4 regions of the Streptomyces chengbuensis genome follow, and region 1 is predicted to be linked to each of the others. Evidence: riboswitches for the same ligand, from Rfam matches in the RefSeq annotation. Region 1 holds a riboswitch; each other region holds the start of a gene.

Region 1 (4,096 bases):
CCGGCGGGAGGCGTCGTCCCAGACGGGGCGGACGCCGAGCAGCGCCAGCGCCTCGGCGACGTCGTCGCCGGCGGTGCGCATCGCGCTGGTGCCCCAGAGGGACAGCCCGACGGACGTCGGCCAGGAGCCGTTGTCCGTGCGGTAGCGCTCCAGGAGGGAGTCGGCGAGGGCCTGGCCGGTCTCCCAGGCGAGGCGGGAGGGCACGGCCTTGGGGTCGACCGAGTAGAAGTTGCGACCGGTCGGCAGGACGTTGACCAGTCCGCGCAGCGGCGAGCCGGACGGTCCGGCCGGGACGAAGCCACCGTTCAGCGCGTGGACGGCGTGGTCGAGTTCGTCGGTGGTGGCGGCGAGCCGCGGGACGACCTCCCGGGCGGCGAAGCCGAGGATGTCGGCGACCGCCTTGCCGTGGCCCTCGGCCACGGTGGTGACCGCGGCCGGGGCCCAGCCGGCGTCCTCCATCGCCTCGACCAGGGCGCGGGCGCGGGCCTCGGCCTCGTCGGCGGTGGTCCGGGTCGCGGCGGCCTCGTCGAGGCCGAGCGCCTCGCGCAGTCCGGGCAGCGCGGTCGTGCCGCCCCAGATCTGCCGGGCGCGCAGGATCGACAGGACGAGGTTGACCCGCTCCGGGCCGGTGGGCGCGCCGCCGAGGACGTGCAGTCCGTCGCGGATCTGGGCGTCCTTGACCTCGCAGAGCCAGCCGTCGACGTGCAGCAGGAAGTCGTCGAAGCCGTCGTCGTCGGGGCGGTCCTCCAGACCGAGGTCGTGGTCGAGCTTCGCCGCCTGGATCAGGGTCCAGATCTGGGCGCGGATCGCCGGCAGCTTGGCCGGGTCCATGGAGGAGATCTGCGCGTACTCGTCGAGCAGTTGCTCCAGGCGCGCGATGTCGCCGTACGAGTCGGCGCGCGCCATCGGCGGGACGAGATGGTCGATGAGGGTGGCGTGGACGCGGCGCTTCGCCTGGGTGCCCTCGCCCGGGTCGTTGACCAGGAACGGGTAGATCAGCGGCAGGTCACCGAGCGCGGCGTCGGGCGCGCAGGCCGCGGACAGTCCGGCGTTCTTGCCGGGCAGCCACTCCAGGTTGCCGTGCTTGCCGAGGTGGATCATCGCGTCCGCGCCGAATCCCCCGTCGTCCTGCCGGGCGCCGATCCAGCGGTAGGCGGCGAGGTAGTGGTGCGACGGCGGCAGGTCGGGGTCGTGGTAGATCGCGATCGGGTTCTCGCCGAAGCCGCGCGGCGGCTGGATGACGATCAGCAGGTTGCCCCGGCGCAGGGCGGCCAGGACGATGTCGCCCTCCGGGTTGCGGGAGCGGTCCAGGAACATCTCGCCCGGCGCCGGGCCCCAGTGCGCCTCGACCGCCTCGCGCAGTTCCGCGGGCAGGGTCGCGTACCAGCGCCGGTAGTCGGCCGCCGGGACGCGGACCGGGTTGCGCGCCAACTGCTCCTCGGTGAGCCAGTCCTGGTCGTGGCCGCCGGCCTCGATGAGCGCGCGGATGAGTTCGTCGCCGTCCCCGGACGTCAGGCCGGGGATCTCCTCGGTGCCGAAGTCGTAGCCCTCGTCGAGGAGGCGGCGCAGCAGGGCCACGGCGGAAGCGGGGGTGTCGAGGCCGACGGCGTTGCCGATGCGGGAGTGCTTCGTCGGGTACGCGGAGAGGACGAGCGCGAGGCGCTTCTCGGCGTTCGGGATGTGCCGCAGCCGGGCGTGGCGGACGGCGATGCCGGCGACGCGGGCGGCGCGCTCCGGGTCGGCGACGTACGCGGGGAGGCCGTCCTCGTCGATCTCCTTGAACGAGAACGGCACGGTGATCAGCCGGCCGTCGAACTCGGGCACGGCGACCTGGCTGGCGGCGTCCAGCGGGGACAGGCCCTCGTCGTTCTCCTCCCAGGCGCTGCGCGAGCCGGTCAGGCACAGTGCCTGCAGCACGGGCACGTCGAGCGAGGCGAGCGCGCCCGCGTCCCACGCCTCGTCGTCCCCCCCGGCCTGGGCCTCGGCCGGCCGGGTGCCGCCCGCGGCGAGGACGGTGGTGACGACGGCGTCGGCGTCGCGGAGCCGTTCCAGCAGCTCCGGCTCGGGGGCGCGCAGCGAGGCGACGTACAGCGGGAGGGCCCGGCCGCCCGCGTCCTCGACCGCGTCGCACAGGGCGCCGACGAAGGCGGTGTTGCCGCTCATGTGGTGGGCCCGGTAGTAGAGCACCGCGACGAGCGGGCCGCTGACGCGACGCGGGGTGCGCTCCAGCTCGCCCCAGGTGGGGGCGGGCGCGGGCGGCGCGAAGCCGTGGCCGGTGAGCAGGACGGTGTCGGACAGGAACCGGGCGAGCTGCTCCAGGTTGTCCGGGCCCCCGTGGGCGAGGTAGGCGTGTGCCTCCGCCGCGATGCCGACGGGAACGGTGGAGGCCTCCATCAGCTGGGCGTCCGGGGCCTGTTCACCGGTGAGGACGACCACCGGGCGGCCCTGCGCCAGCAGTGCGTCGAGGCCCTCCTGCCAGGCGCGGATGCCGCCGAGGAGGCGCACGACGACCAGATCGGTGCCGTCGAGGAGCTCGGGCAGCCGGTCGAGCGGGAGTCGGGAAGGGTTAGCGAAGCGGTACCGGACCGGGCCCTCGGCGGCACGGGCGCTGAGCAGGTCGGTGTCGGAGGTCGACAGCAGCAGGATCGTCGCGTGCGTCATCGCGTGCGCAGGCCTTCCTCGGGGTTTCCGCGCCCCGGGTGGTCGTGGTCGGCGGGAGTTCCTGACTCACCGGATCCCGTCGCCGGGGCCCGGTTCACAGTGGCGGGACCGCGCCGGATTCTCACCGGGCTTCCTCCCTAGGGCCCTGGGACCCTGTGCCGTTTTGCATAGTAGAGGCTGCGGCCCGCCGGCAGGGCGGTCACCTGGAAGGACGTGGGTATGCTCGCCGCCATGCCGCCCACACCGACAACACCCCCGGACCGGGGCGAACCGCGTATACGGGACCGAGGCGACGCCTGCCCGGGCGCGCTGCGGCTGCATGCGGCGGACGACGGGCGGCTGGCCCGACTTCGCCTGCCCGCAGGCTTGTTGACGGCACGTCAGATCCATGCGCTGGCTGCCGCGGCCGGACGTCTGGGCGACGGGGCCCTGAGCGTCACCTCCCGGGGCAACGCGGAGTTGCGCGGCCTGGCGGACGGCTGCGGGGCGGAACTCGCGGAACTGCTGCGCGAGGCCGGGCTGCTGCCCTCCGAGGCCCATGAGCGGGTACGCAACGTCGTCGCCTCACCGCTGGCCGGACTGGACGGACTCGGCCGCGCCGACGTGCAGTTGTGGGCCCGGGAGCTGGACGCGCTGCTGTGCGCGAGCGGGTGGGCCACGGGACTTTCGGGACGGTTCCTCTTCGCCCTGGACGACGGCCGGGGCGATGTGGCCCGGCTCGGTGCGGATGTGACGTTGCTCGCAGAGGCGGACGGGCGGGCGGTGCTGCGGACCGGGCGCCACGCCTTCCGGGTGCGTGCCGTCGACGCCGCGCGGGCCGCGCTCGCCGCCGCGGAGGCTTTCCTGTCCGCGGCCGCCGGAGCGGGCACGGGCGCCTGGCGCGTACGGGAGCTGCCGGAGGGGCAGGACATCGCCGTGGGCGCGGGGCTGGCACGGGCGGGGGTGGCGGCGGAACCACTGCTCCCTCCCGACGGAACGGGAGGCTCCGCCCCGGATCCGGTCCCGGGCGGGCCCGTGGACGGGTGCGCGGGCCCCGGCACCGGACCGCTGCCCGGTGTCGTGGAGGGACCGGACGGCTGGGCCGTGTCCGTCCTCGCTCCGCTCGGGCGACTCACCGTCGCCCAGCTGCGCGGGCTGCTGCCGGCCCCCGCGGACGAGGTTCGGCTGACGCCGTGGCGCGGGGTGGTGCTTCCCGGCTTCGCCGACCGCGGCTCGGCGCGGGCGCGCCTCGAAGCGCTGGGGCGGGCGGGCCTCATCACCGGCACCGACTCCCCCTGGTACGGGGTCGGCGCGTGCACCGGGCGGCCCGGCTGCGCCAAGTCCCTGGCCGACGTGCGGGCCGACGCCACACCCGGCCGGGGCGGACTGCCCGTGTACTGGTCGGGCTGCGAGCGGCGCTGCGGCCGTCCGCAGGGGGAGTACGTGGACGTCGTGG
Region 2 (4,096 bases), 1.8 Mb from region 1:
CAGGGCGCGTCGGTGCGCCGGGCCGCCACGACGTACCCGGCGACGCCCACCAGCATCCCGAGGAGGAGGGGGTTGGTCGTCCGTGAGGCGGCGGTGGCGAGGCCGAGCGCCCAGACCCACCAGGCGCCGGCGTGCAGCGCGTTGCTCCGGGCGGCGCGCGGAGCGCGCAGGGCCCCGCCGAGCGGCCGGCGCTGCCGCGGGGCACGGCCGAACCCACGGCGCCCGCTCTCACCGAGCCGGCCCTCCCCGGGCCGGCCCGCACCGCGTTCGGTCTCCCCGGGACGGCCCGCACCGATTTCGCGCGCACCGCGTTCGCCTTCCGCGCGTCCGTTCCCACCGCGTTCGCGCACGGCACCGCTCCCGTCGCTCCGCCCGCTTCCGGGGCCCGGGTGCGTGCCCGGCTCCGGGCCGGCCGGCCGGGGGCGCGGGACGCCGCCGAGCAGCCGGAGTCCGGCCGGCTGCTCGGGACCGTCCGGCGGCGCGGGCACAGGCGGACCGGTCATCCGCGGCGACGCGACTGCCGGAAAGCCGCCCCGCCCAGCGCGAGGACGGCGGCGATACCGGCGAAGAGCCCGAGAGAGGGGCCCTCGTCGCCCGCCCGCCCGGCCGTCCCGGCGGTCTTCCCGGCCGACGGCGAGGACGCGCCGGGCTCGTCGGGCGCCGGGTCCCCGGCCGAGACCTGCTCGCCGCAGCCCGTCCTCGGATATCCGGAGATCGCGCACAGCAGCGCGTCCGCGTTGTAGCGGAGGGGCTTGGCCACCGCCGCCAGGGCCTCCGCGCTGGTCGCGTCCGAGGGGACCACGGCACAGCCGGACGCCGGCGTGGACGGGGGCCGTTCACCGGACGGGGCGTCCGCCCCGGTGCCGAAGTCGACCACGACGCCGACCCGCTTGGTGCCGGGCTTCGCGGGCGTGTCCGCGCACAGCTCCGAGAAGGAGGGAGCGGTACGCGGCTTCGCCGAGTCCTGCGAGTCGGAACTGACGGAGAAGCGGTATCCGTCCACCGTGCCGTCGGCGGGCCTCGCCGTCGCCGGCCCCTGGGTGGCGTAGGCCCAGGCCGCGCCGCCGGACTGCCAGAACGACCAGTACCGGTAACCGGCCGCGTGGGCCTGTCCCGCCGTGCCCGGCACCGTCAGCACGGCGCCGAGCACGAGGAGGAGCGCGGTCAGCCGCCTGCGTATCACTGCTGCTTGTTCTTCCTGCGGCCGCTGATCAGGATGCCGATGCCGGCTCCGGCGGCGAGACCGGCCCCGACGATCCACCAGATGCCGGCGCTGTCGCCGCCCTTGTGCTCCTCGCCGGCCTCGCCCTGCGCCCTCGGGGCGGGCGGCGCGGTGGTGGAGACCGGCGCGGGACCGGTCGCGTTCAGCTGCCGGACGAGGTCGGCGCCGCCGAAGTCCCGCGGGTCGTCGCCGTGGGCGTGCGCGGCGAGGATCAGCTGCGCGTACGCGGCCGGGCCGCCGTCCTTCGCCCAGGCGGCGGAGTTCTTCTCCAGCCACTGGACCGACTTGTCCGCCTTGTCGCCGTGCCCGGCGGCGGAGAGCGCGAGGACCGCGTCCGCGGTGTTGCCGAAGTCGGGCAGCGGCGCCGGGTCGGTGGCGCCGGGCATCGGCGGCGAGTCCAGGTGGCCGGTCTTCGCCAGCGTCCTGGCCAGGTACGCGGCGCCGTTGCGGGCCGACTGCTCGGGGGTGGCCTTCGCCGGGGAGTCGCAGGCGGCGGGGGAACCGTCCGGCTCCGGGCCGGAGACGACCAGTCCGCGGCCCAGCCCGGCGAGCACGGCGGCCGCGGTGGCGTCGCCGTTGGCGAGCAGCTTGCCGGTCTTGTCGGGCTGGTAGGCGAACGCGCCGCCGCCGGTCTTGTCCGCGCACGGCACGGCGAACGTGACCAGCGCGTCGAACGGGCTCCTGCCGCTCTTCGACTTCACCTCGCCGGGCCGCGCCTTCGCCGCGGCGAAGGCGCCGATCACGACGGACGTGGAGTTCGCGTCGGAGGGCATGCCGGGGTTGTAGCTCCAGCCGCCGTCCTCGTTCTGCACCGACTTCAGCCACTCGAGGCCCTTGTCCACGGCGTCCCCGTGGCCGCCGAGGGCACGCAGGGCCTGCACCGCGGCGGCGGTGGCGTTGGTGTCCAGCATCGTCTTCGCGTCGCACGGCCGGGACGCGTCGGCACGGTAGGAGGCGAAGCCGCCGTTGTCGCACTGCTGCCCGGTGAGCCAGTCGACGGCCTGCTCGGCGGGCACGGTCTTGACGACGTCCTGGGCGAGCAGCGCCAGCGACTGCCGCCACACACCGTCGTAGGTCGGGTCCTTCGTGCCGTACAGCCCGGCCGGGAGCGCGGCCGAGGGGGAGGGCGTGGGGGCGGCCGTCGCCGCGGGGGCAGCGGCCGCGCAGAGCACGGCGGAAGCGGCGGCGAGCGCTGCTGCGCTGCGGCGAACGGACATGGCGGGCTGGGCCTCTCCTGCGGGGAGCCGGGCACAGGCACGCTGAGGTACCAGGCTCCGGCCCCGTATTCCTCGACGGTGCCTGCCAGCGGGCCGGTCCCGATGGCACGAGCCGGTCACGGCCGGTACGGGGCATTCCGACTCACCGCCTGCGACGGCGGCTCACGGCTGCGGGTCAGCGCCGGATTCGCACCGGCTTCCCCCCGTACGGGTGTGATGACGACTCGCACACTCTACCGGCCCGTAATCCCCGTCCCTCGGGACGGGCGGCCGGGTGCGGCATGAGCCCCGGCGGCCGTGCCCACCGTGCCTCGCGGTGGATCTTGGCGGGACCCGGCGGTACCGGGGTGGCGCTCCGGCTCGGGCGTGGCTCGGTTCAGCCCGGCGGCTTCCGCGACGGGTCCGGTCCGTGCGGATCCCGGCGGGTCCGTCATCCCCGGCGTGAGAGTCCGGTTCACCTGGGCCCCGGTGCGGTCCGGGCCCGCCGTCGCCCGCACCCCGCCGGCTCAGCCCACCGCGACGTACGCCACCGGGTCGCTGCCCGGCACCGCCTCCACGCGGCCCAGCTTCACCAGGCGCCGCAGATGGGCCTCGGCCTCCGAGACGGCGATGGTGCGGGAGCCGTAGGGGATCTCGTCCCACGGCCGGTTCCACTCCATGCGCTCGGCCAGCCGCCAGGGGGTGAGCGGTGCGGCGAGGAGGGACAGCAGCCCGGTCAGCCGCTCCTCGTGGTGGGCGAGGAGCTCCCGGACCCGGGCCGTGGCGTCGGTGAAGGGGTGCTGGTGCGCCGGGAGCACCTCGGCGGCGCCGAGACGGCCCACGCGTTCCAGGGAGTCCAGGTAGTCGCCGAGGGGGTCGGTGACCGTGGAGTCGTCGGGATCCTCGTACAGGCCGATGTGGGGGCTGATGCCGGGGAGCAGATGGTCGCCGGAGAACAGGCGGCCCCGGCCGGGGAGGTTCGCCGGATGGTCCTCCTCCAGGTGCAGGCACACATGGCCGGGCGTGTGGCCGGGAGTCCAGACGGCCCGCAGTCGCCGCCCGGCGAGGTCCAGCAGCTCGCCGGGTGCGATCTCGCGGTCGGGGAGGGCCGCCCGCAGCCCGGGAAGGGTCCGCGCCCGGCCGCTCTCGCGGGCCGCGAGCAGCGGGGCGAGGTGCTCCTCCGGTGCGCCGACGGCGGCGAGCTTCCCGGCCAGGTAGTCGAGCCAGGCCCCGGGCCGGGCCTCCCGCGTGCGGCGGACGACGGCGATGTCCGCCGCGTGCATCGCGATCCACGCGCCGGACGCCTCGCGGACCCTGCCGGACAGCCCGTGGTGGTCGGGGTGGTGGTGGGTGACGAGTACGCCGTGGACGTCGGCCGGCGCGAGGCCGAGCTCGGCGAGGCCGTCCGAGAGCTCCGTCCAGGACGCGGGGTCGTCCCATCCGGTGTCGACGAGGACGGGCCCGCGGCCGGTGTCGAGGACGTGGACCAGGGTGTGGCCCAGGGGGTTGTCCGGGATGGGGACCTTGAGGGACCACACACCGCCGCCGTGCTCCGTCACCCGCGTCATCGGCTCCCCATCCTCGCGGCCGGGCCCAGGAACGAGAACCCGTTCCAATGGTCGCCCAAGTCGACCTTATTGCAAAGGGTTCGGCGGTGTGCGGGGTCGCGGCCGGTGGT
Region 3 (4,096 bases), 1.1 Mb from region 1:
CGCCATGCTGACCGAGTCGTTCGTCGCGGTCATGGCGATGATCTGCGCCTGCATCCTCGACCCGGGCCTGTACTTCGCCATCAACTCCCCCGCCGGGGTCATCGGCACCACGGTGGACTCCGCGTCCCAGGCCGTGGCGAACCTCGGGTTCACCGTCACCCCGGAGCAACTGGCCCAGGCGGCGAAGGACGTCGAGGAGGCGAGCCTGCTCTCCCGTACGGGTGGTGCGCCGACCTTCGCCCTCGGCATGTCGGAGATCTTCTCCGCGGTCATCGGCGGCGCCGGGCTGAAGGCGTTCTGGTACCACTTCGCGATCATGTTCGAGGCGCTCTTCATCCTCACCACGGTCGACGCGGGCACCCGGGTCGGGCGCTTCATGCTCCAGGACATGCTGGGCAACGTCTACAAGCCGATGCGGCAGGTCAGTTGGAAGCCCGGCGTCTGGTTCGCGAGCGCGGTCGTCGTCGGCGGCTGGGGCTACTTCCTCTGGGTCGGCGTGCACGACCCGCTCGGCGGCATCAACCAGCTCTTCCCGCTCTTCGGCATCGCCAACCAGCTGCTCGCGGCCGTCGCCCTCGCCGTCTGCACCACGCTGCTGGTGAAGTCCGGACGCCTCAAGTGGGCCTGGGTGACGGCCGTCCCGCTCGCCTGGGACGCCACCGTCACCCTCACCGCCAGCTGGCAGAAGATCTTCTCCAGCGACCCGAAGGTGGGCTTCTTCGCCCAGCGCGACAAGTACCAGGCGGGCATCGAGTCCGGCGAGGTGCTTGCTCCGGCGAAGTCGATGGACGACATGCACACCATCGTCACCAACTCGACCGTCGACGGCGTGCTCTGCGCGCTGTTCGCCCTCCTCATCGTCGTGGTCCTGGCCGACGCCGCCAGGGTGTGCTTCACGGCGATCAGCAAGCCGGACACCGTCCGGCTCGCCGAGGTTCCGTACGTCGAGTCGAAGCTGGTCGCACCGGCCGGGCTGTTCGCCACCAAGGCGGAGAAGGCGGAGCTCGCCGCCGTCGGCGCCGGCGCACCGGACCACGCGTCGGCCGGCACCTCGGACCACGAGGCCGCCGGAAGCGGCAAGGGCTGAGTACGGTGACGGTCATGACGGCGGTGAGCGGAGTGCGGCGCGCGGTGGACTGGGTCCGCTGGTACGTGCGCGAGGTCTCGGGCGAGACGGTGTACGACCGTTATGTGGCCCACGCCCGTTCGCACGACCCCGACGCGAAGGTGATGACCCGCCGCGAGTTCGAGCGCTGCCGCATGGACGAGCGGGAGGCGGACCCCCGCAAGGGATTCCGCTGCTGCTGACCGCGCACAGCGACGGACGCCCACGGGCCTCCGCGCTTCCCTCCGGGGAGGACGCGGGGGCCCGTCGCCGTGTCCGTGCGGCACCCGGCCGTTGCCGGCACGGCGGTCGCGGCGGACCACGAGGGCCATGACGGAACCCGGGGAGAATGCGGGAACACGAGGGGCGGTTCGTCGGCGGGGTGCCGCCCCCGGCGGGTGGCGGAAACACCCGGAGGTGGCCGGAAACCCTTGCCCCGCCCGCCGCCCCGGCCGGCCGACGCCCGGAAGCTCCGAGCGGGTCACGACACAACATGTGGGGGGTTCCGCAACTCACCGCCCCCACATGTATGCTCATGCTCGCTGTCGCCGCAGGGGAATCCGGTGCGAATCCGGAACTGTCCCGCAACGGTGTAAGGGTGTGCGCGGGTCCGCTCCAGGGCCTCGTACGTCCGTGAGTCCGAGGACCTGCCGACGGTGCGCCCGGACCGTCCGGCCCGGGTGCCCAGACGTCCGGGCCTCGCGGAAAAGGCCGGTGGACGCGGTCCGCCCTGCCCGGGTGTGCGTCCGTGCCCCCTGCCCCGCCGGCCCCAGCCGAGCGAGGGAGAGCACCCCGTGACCATCGCGCCGCCCGATCCTGCTGCAGCACAGCTCGCCGACGGACCAGGCACCGCGCTCCTGCGGACCCTGACCGAGCTCACCGCCGACCTGCCCGACGCCGACCCCGGCCGGGTCGCCGCCGCCGCCCTCCGCGGCCGGCACGCGGGCTCGGACGAGGCCGAACTGCGCGAACTGGCGACCGAGGCGGCCGCCGGTCTGATCTCCGAGGACCCGGCGTACTCCCGGCTCGCGGCCCGGCTGCTCACCCTCACCATCGCGGAGGAGGCGGCCGGGCAGGGAGCGACCGCGTTCTCCGCCTCCATCGCCGTCGGCAGCCGCGAGGGACTGATCGCGGACCGCACGGCCGCCTTCGTCCACGCCCACACCCAGCGCCTCGACTCGCTGGTCGACCCGGCCGCCGACGACCGCTTCGGCTACTTCGGACTGCGCACCCTCTACAGCCGCTACCTGCTCCGGCACCCGATCACCCGCAAGGTCGTCGAGACGCCGCAGTACTTCATGCTGCGCGTCGCCTGCGGTCTCGCCGAGGACGAGTCCCTGCGGGCGCTGGACGAAGTGGCCTCCCTGTACGGGCTGATGAGCCGCCTCGACTATCTGCCGTCGTCCCCGACGCTCTTCAACTCCGGCACGCGGCACCCCCAGATGTCGTCCTGCTACCTGCTGGACTCGCCCCTGGACGAGCTGGACTCCATCTACGAGCGCTACCACCAGGTGGCACGTCTCTCGAAGCACGCGGGCGGCATCGGCCTGTCGTACTCCCGCATCCGCTCCCGAGGTTCGCTCATCCGGGGCACCAACGGCCACTCCAACGGCATCGTGCCGTTCCTGCGCACGCTGGACTCGTCGGTGGCGGCCGTCAACCAGGGCGGCCGGCGCAAGGGCGCGGCCTGCGTCTACCTGGAGACCTGGCACGCGGACATCGAGGAGTTCCTGGAACTGCGCGACAACACGGGCGAGGAGGCGCGTCGCACGCACAACCTCAACCTGGCGCACTGGATCCCCGACGAGTTCATGCGCCGGGTGAACGCCGACGCCGACTGGTCGCTGTTCTCCCCCGCCGACGTGCCCGACCTCGTGGACCTGTGGGGCGAGGACTTCGACATCGCCTACCGCCGGGCGGAGGAGGCCGGGCTCGCCCGCCGCACCATCCCCGCCCGTGAGCTCTACGGGCGCATGATGCGCACCCTCGCCCAGACCGGAAACGGCTGGATGACCTTCAAGGACGCGTCCAACCGCACGGCCAACCAGACGGCGGAGCCCGGCGCCGTGGTCCACTCCTCCAACCTCTGCACCGAGATCATCGAGGTCACCGACGACGGCGAGACCGCCGTCTGCAACCTCGGCTCGGTCAACCTCGGCGCGTTCGTCGTGCGGGACGCCGCCGACGGCGAGGACGTGATCGACTGGGAGCGGCTGGACGACACCGTCCGTACCGCCGTGACCTTCCTCGACCGGGTCGTCGACATCAACTTCTACCCGACCGAGCAGGCCGGCCGCTCCAACGCCAAGTGGCGCCCGGTGGGCCTCGGCGCCATGGGCCTCCAGGACGTGTTCTTCAGCCTGCGCCTGCCCTTCGACTCCGCCGAGGCGCAGTCCCTGTCGACGCGGATCGCCGAGCGGATCATGCTGGCCGCCTACGAGGCGTCCTGCGACCTCGCCGAGCGCAACGGGCCCCTCCCTGCCTGGGAGCGGACGCGTACGGCCCGCGGCGTGCTGCACCCTGACCACTACGACACGGAGCTCGCCTGGCCCGAGCGCTGGGCCGCACTGCGCGAACGCGTCGCCACCACCGGCATGCGCAACTCGCTGCTGCTCGCCATCGCGCCGACCGCCACGATCGCCTCGATCGCCGGTGTGTACGAGTGCATCGAGCCGCAGGTCTCCAACCTCTTCAAGCGCGAGACGCTGTCGGGCGAGTTCCTCCAGGTGAACTCCTACCTGGTGGACGAACTGAAGAAGCTGGGGGTGTGGGACGCGCAGACCCGTGAGGCGCTGCGCGACTCCGGAGGGTCGGTGCAGGGCCTGAACTGGATCCCGGCGGAGGTCCGGCAGCTGTACCGCACCGCGTGGGAGATCCCCCAGCGCGGCCTGATCGACATGGCGGCGGCCCGCACCCCGTTCCTCGACCAGTCGCAGTCGCTGAACCTGTTCATGGAGACGCCGACCATCGGCAAGCTCTCCTCGATGTACG
Region 4 (4,096 bases), 2.5 Mb from region 1:
CTTCTCCGCGGCGAACCGCACCCGCACCGGCAGCAGTCCGAGGCCCGGCACGGCTCCGGCACGCGACTCGACCTCGTCGTCGATGTGCTCGCCGAGCACCTGGAAGCCGCCGCAGATGCCGAGCACGGGCCGGCCCTCCGCGGCGCGCCGGGCGAGCGCGCCGGCGAGACCGCGCTCGCGCAGCCACTCCAGGGCGCGCACGGTGCCGCGGGTACCGGGCACGATCACCAGGTCGGCGTCGGCCAGTTCCTCGGGCCGGTCGACGAAGCGCACGATCACGCCCGGCTCGGCCGCCAGCGCGTCCACGTCGGTGAAGTTGGACATCAGCGGCACGGCGCACACGGCCACGCGGAGCACGTCCTCGCCGACCGGCGGCGCCACCACCGACTCGCGCACCGTGCCGCGCAGCGACACCCGCAGTCCGTCCTCCTCGTCGATGCCGAGCCCGTGCGCGTACGGCAGTACGCCGAACGTCCGCCGCCCGGTGAGCCCGTGCAGCATCTCCAGCCCCGGCTCCAGCAGCGTGACGTCGCCGCGGAACTTGTTGACGAGGTAGCCCGCGATCAGCTCCTGGTCCTCCGGGGCCAGCAGCGCGGTCGTTCCGAAGAACTGGGCGAAGACCCCGCCGCGGTCGATGTCCCCCACCACCAGCACGGGGAGGCGCGCCGCGCGGGCGACGCCCATGTTCACGATGTCCGTGCGCCGCAGATTGATCTCCGCAGGGCTGCCGGCGCCCTCGCAGATCACCGCGTCGTACGTGCCGCGGAGCTCCTCCAGGCAGGCCATCACCGGCTCGAACAGGGTCTTCTGGCGCCCTCCGTGGTAGCCGCGCGCGCTGAGTTCACCGACCGGCCTGCCCATCAGCACGACCTGGCTGGAGCGGTCGCCGCCGGGCTTCAGCAGGACGGGGTTCATCAGCGCCGTGGGCTCGACCCGGGCGGCCTGGGCCTGCATGGCCTGTGCCCGGCCGATCTCGGCGCCCTCACGGGTCACGAAGGAGTTGAGGGACATGTTCTGCCCCTTGAAGGGCGCGACCTTCACGCCCTGTCGCACCAGCCAGCGGCAGATCCCCGCCGTGACGACGCTCTTGCCGGCGTCCGAGGTGGTGCCGGCGACCAGCAGTCCGCCCCCGCTCATGCCCGCCTCCGCTTCAGGGCTCCGGCCGCGAGGCGGCCGCCCGCGCACACCGCGAGCGCCAGCACCCCCACGCGTCGCGAGAGCCGTACGGCCCGTTCGATGTCCGCGACCTCGACGGCCCGTCCGCCGTCGCCGTTGAGCACGGGCCGGTGCTCGACGCGTCCGCCGTACGCGAGCGTTCCGCCGAGGCGTACGCCGAGGGCTCCGGCGAACGCGGCCTCCACGGGACCGGCGTTGGGGCTCGGATGCTTCGCGGCGTCCCGGCGCCAGGCGCGGGCCGCGCCGCGCGGGTCACCGCCCGCGGCGGTCGCGAGGGCCGCGGTGAGCCGGGCCCCGGGCCAGCCCGCGAGATCGTCGAGCCGGGCCGAGGCCCAGCCGTACCGCCGGTAGCGGGGGGACTTGTGACCCACCATCGCGTCCAGGGTGTTGACGGCGCGGAACCCGACGAGACCGGGCACGCCGCCGATCGCACCCCAGACCAGCGCGCCCACGACGGCGTCAGAGGTGTTCTCGGCGACGGACTCGACGACGGCTCGGGCGATACCGGGGCCGTCGAGCGCCTGCGGGTCGCGCCCGCACAGATGCGGCAGCCGCTCCCTGGCGACCTCGATGTCCCCGGCCGCCAGCGCTCCGCCGATCGCCCGTGCCTCCCGGCCGAGCGAGGTGCCGCCGACGACGGCCCAGGTGGCGGCCGCGGTCAGGGCGACGGCGGCGGCGCGTGACCGGCGTGCGCGGTCTGCGGCCAGCGCGCCCGCGGCGACCGCGCCGCCGGCGCACACCGCGGTGTGCAGGGCGCCCCAGCCTCGGTGGTCGCGCCAGAGTCTCCGTTCGACCGCCGCGGCTGCCCGGCCGAAGACGGCGACCGGGTGCCCGCGGCGTGGATCGCCGAGGAGCAGGTCGCCGGCCAGTCCGGCCGCGGCGCCGTACGCGAACGTGATGTCCGGGCGCAGCACGCCCGGCCCCCCCGGTTCGGCAGGCATGTTCGTCCTCACTCAGGGTCCGCGCCCTGGCTCGACGTGACCGGCGGGAGAGAGTTCCTGGCTCCGGGACGCTCCGTGAGGGGAGCGCGTCCGTGACAGTGGCGGGACCGCGCCGGATTCGCACCGGCTTCCTCTTCTGCCGCCGTAAATGGCTCCGGAAGTCCACCACGGGCCCCGAACGCCCGTCAACTCGCCCTTGACCTGCGACGGGACAGTGTGCGGAGGCCCACACGGTGCGGGCACGGGGCGCGCACACGACAGGGGCCGGACTCACCCGGAGGTGTGCCCGGCCCCTGTACGAGGACGTGCCGTGCGGCCGTCAGACCACGATCAGATAGATCCCGAAGGCCACCGCCGCGGCGCAGAGCGCGAAGCAGGCGTACGCACCCGTGCGGGCGAGGCCGGCGGAGCCTCCCTGCGCGGCCGCGGCCTCCTGCTTGGAGAGGCCCGCGACGCCGAGGGTGAAGAGGCCCACCAGGGCGACGGTCACGACGAGGCTCACGCCGAAGACGGAGCCCAGAGCTGCCCAGTCGATCTTCATGCTGTTCTTTCCTTACACCGTGGCGGCGGGCGCCGGAGCGGACTCGGGGGCCGGGGCCGGGACGGTGGCCTTCAGCTCCTCGGGCTCGGCCACCGCGACACCGGCCGGGGGAGGGGTGACCGCCGCGATGGCGGTGGTGACGACGCCCGCGGGCTCGATCTCGTCGTCCGTGACGTTGGTGTGGTCCACCGGCTTGCGGCGCGAGATCACCCAGATGGCTCCGGAGCCCGCGACGAGCAGCACGGCAACGGCGGCGATGCCCCAGGTGCCCTGCTTGGTCAGGAACTCCGCGGCCGCGGCGACCAGGCCCGCGGCGGGCAGGGTCAGGCCCCAGGCGACGAACATCCGGGTCGCGGTGGACCAGCGGACCACTCCGCCCTTGCGGCCGAGACCCGCGCCCATCACGGCACCCGAGCAGGACTGGGTGGTGGAGAGCGAGAAGCCGAGGTTCGAGGAGGCCAGGATGACCGTCGCGGCGCTGGTCTGGGCGGCGAAGCCCTGCTGCGGCTGGAGGTCGGTCAGGCCCTTGCCCATGGTGCGGATGATGCGCCAGCCGCCGAGGTAGGTGCCGAGCGCGATCGCGACACCGGCGGAGACGATGACCCACATCGGGGGGTTCGCACCGGGGGCGAGGACGCCGCCGGTGACCAGGGCCAGGGTGATGACACCCATGGTCTTCTGCGCGTCGTTGGTGCCGTGCGCGAGGGACACCAGGCCGGCGGAGGCGATCTGGCCGGCGCGGTAGCCCTTGGAGGTGGCCTTGTTCTGGGTGGTACCGCCCATCCGGTACGTCAGCCTGGTGGCGACCAGGGCCGCGAGGCCGGCGACGAGCGGAGCGGCGACGGCCGGGATCAGGACCTTGGTGACGATCGTGCCGCCGTTGACGGCCGAGAATCCGGCGGACATCACCGCGGCGCCGATGAGGCCGCCGAAGAGTGCGTGGGAGGAGCTGGACGGCAGGCCCAGCAGCCAGGTCAGCAGGTTCCAGAGGATCGCGCCGACGAGCGCGGCGAAGATCACTTCTGTGCGGATGCCCTCTTCGTTGATGATGCCGCCCGAGATCGTCTTGGCGACCTCGACCGAGAGGAACGCGCCGACCAGGTTCAGCACGGCGGACATCGCCACTGCTGCCTTCGGTCTCATCGCACCCGTCGAGATGGTCGTCGCCATGGCGTTGGCGGTGTCGTGGAAGCCGTTCGTGAAATCGAACACGAGTGCTGTCACGACGACAATCGCGAGCAGCAGGGTGATGTGCTCCATTTACCGGGTACCCAGGCAATCGTTCGGATGTCAGTGGCTCGGGTGAACGTAGGGTTTCTGAGTGAACGGAAGGTGAACTGGGGCGGGCGCTGGAGTGTCCCCAAGTGGGTTGCGGTCCCTCCGCTTATGTCTGCGGCGGCGCGCCGGCAACCCTCGAGGCCGGTGCGTACCGTTCGGA

What was found. Region 1 has a riboswitch for cobalamin ahead of cobN (cobaltochelatase subunit CobN). Riboswitches for the same ligand answer to the same signal wherever they lie in the genome.
Region 2: another riboswitch for cobalamin. It lies ahead of QRN89_RS10320 (SCO2321 family membrane protein); the one in region 1 lies ahead of cobN (cobaltochelatase subunit CobN).
Region 3: another riboswitch for cobalamin. It lies ahead of QRN89_RS23055 (ribonucleoside-diphosphate reductase subunit alpha); the one in region 1 lies ahead of cobN (cobaltochelatase subunit CobN).
Region 4: another riboswitch for cobalamin. It lies ahead of QRN89_RS07540 (cobalamin biosynthesis protein); the one in region 1 lies ahead of cobN (cobaltochelatase subunit CobN).

What each region holds. Positions count from the first base shown of each region.
Region 1 is NZ_CP129137.1:4,131,851-4,135,946, reverse strand. Features, by position in the region: gene cobN (cobaltochelatase subunit CobN) at 1-2,661, opposite strand, end outside; cobalamin riboswitch at 2,704-2,830, opposite strand; gene QRN89_RS18305 (ferredoxin-like domain-containing protein) at 2,881-4,096, shown strand, end outside.
Region 2 is NZ_CP129137.1:2,315,473-2,319,568, reverse strand. Features, by position in the region: gene QRN89_RS10330 (energy-coupling factor transporter transmembrane component T) at 1-170, opposite strand, end outside; gene QRN89_RS10325 (SCO2322 family protein) at 500-1,183, opposite strand; gene QRN89_RS10320 (SCO2321 family membrane protein) at 1,180-2,439, opposite strand; cobalamin riboswitch at 2,553-2,689, opposite strand; gene QRN89_RS10315 (Strvi_7410 family MBL fold metallo-hydrolase) at 2,946-3,986, opposite strand.
Region 3 is NZ_CP129137.1:5,184,332-5,188,427, reverse strand. Features, by position in the region: gene QRN89_RS23065 (carbon starvation CstA family protein) at 1-1,087, shown strand, start outside; gene QRN89_RS23060 (YbdD/YjiX family protein) at 1,102-1,308, shown strand; cobalamin riboswitch at 1,635-1,774, shown strand; gene QRN89_RS23055 (ribonucleoside-diphosphate reductase subunit alpha) at 1,900-4,096, shown strand, end outside.
Region 4 is NZ_CP129137.1:1,672,726-1,676,821, reverse strand. Features, by position in the region: gene QRN89_RS07545 (cobyric acid synthase) at 1-1,137, opposite strand, end outside; gene QRN89_RS07540 (cobalamin biosynthesis protein) at 1,134-2,117, opposite strand; cobalamin riboswitch at 2,149-2,299, opposite strand; gene QRN89_RS07535 (hypothetical protein) at 2,437-2,658, opposite strand; gene QRN89_RS07530 (inorganic phosphate transporter) at 2,671-3,918, opposite strand.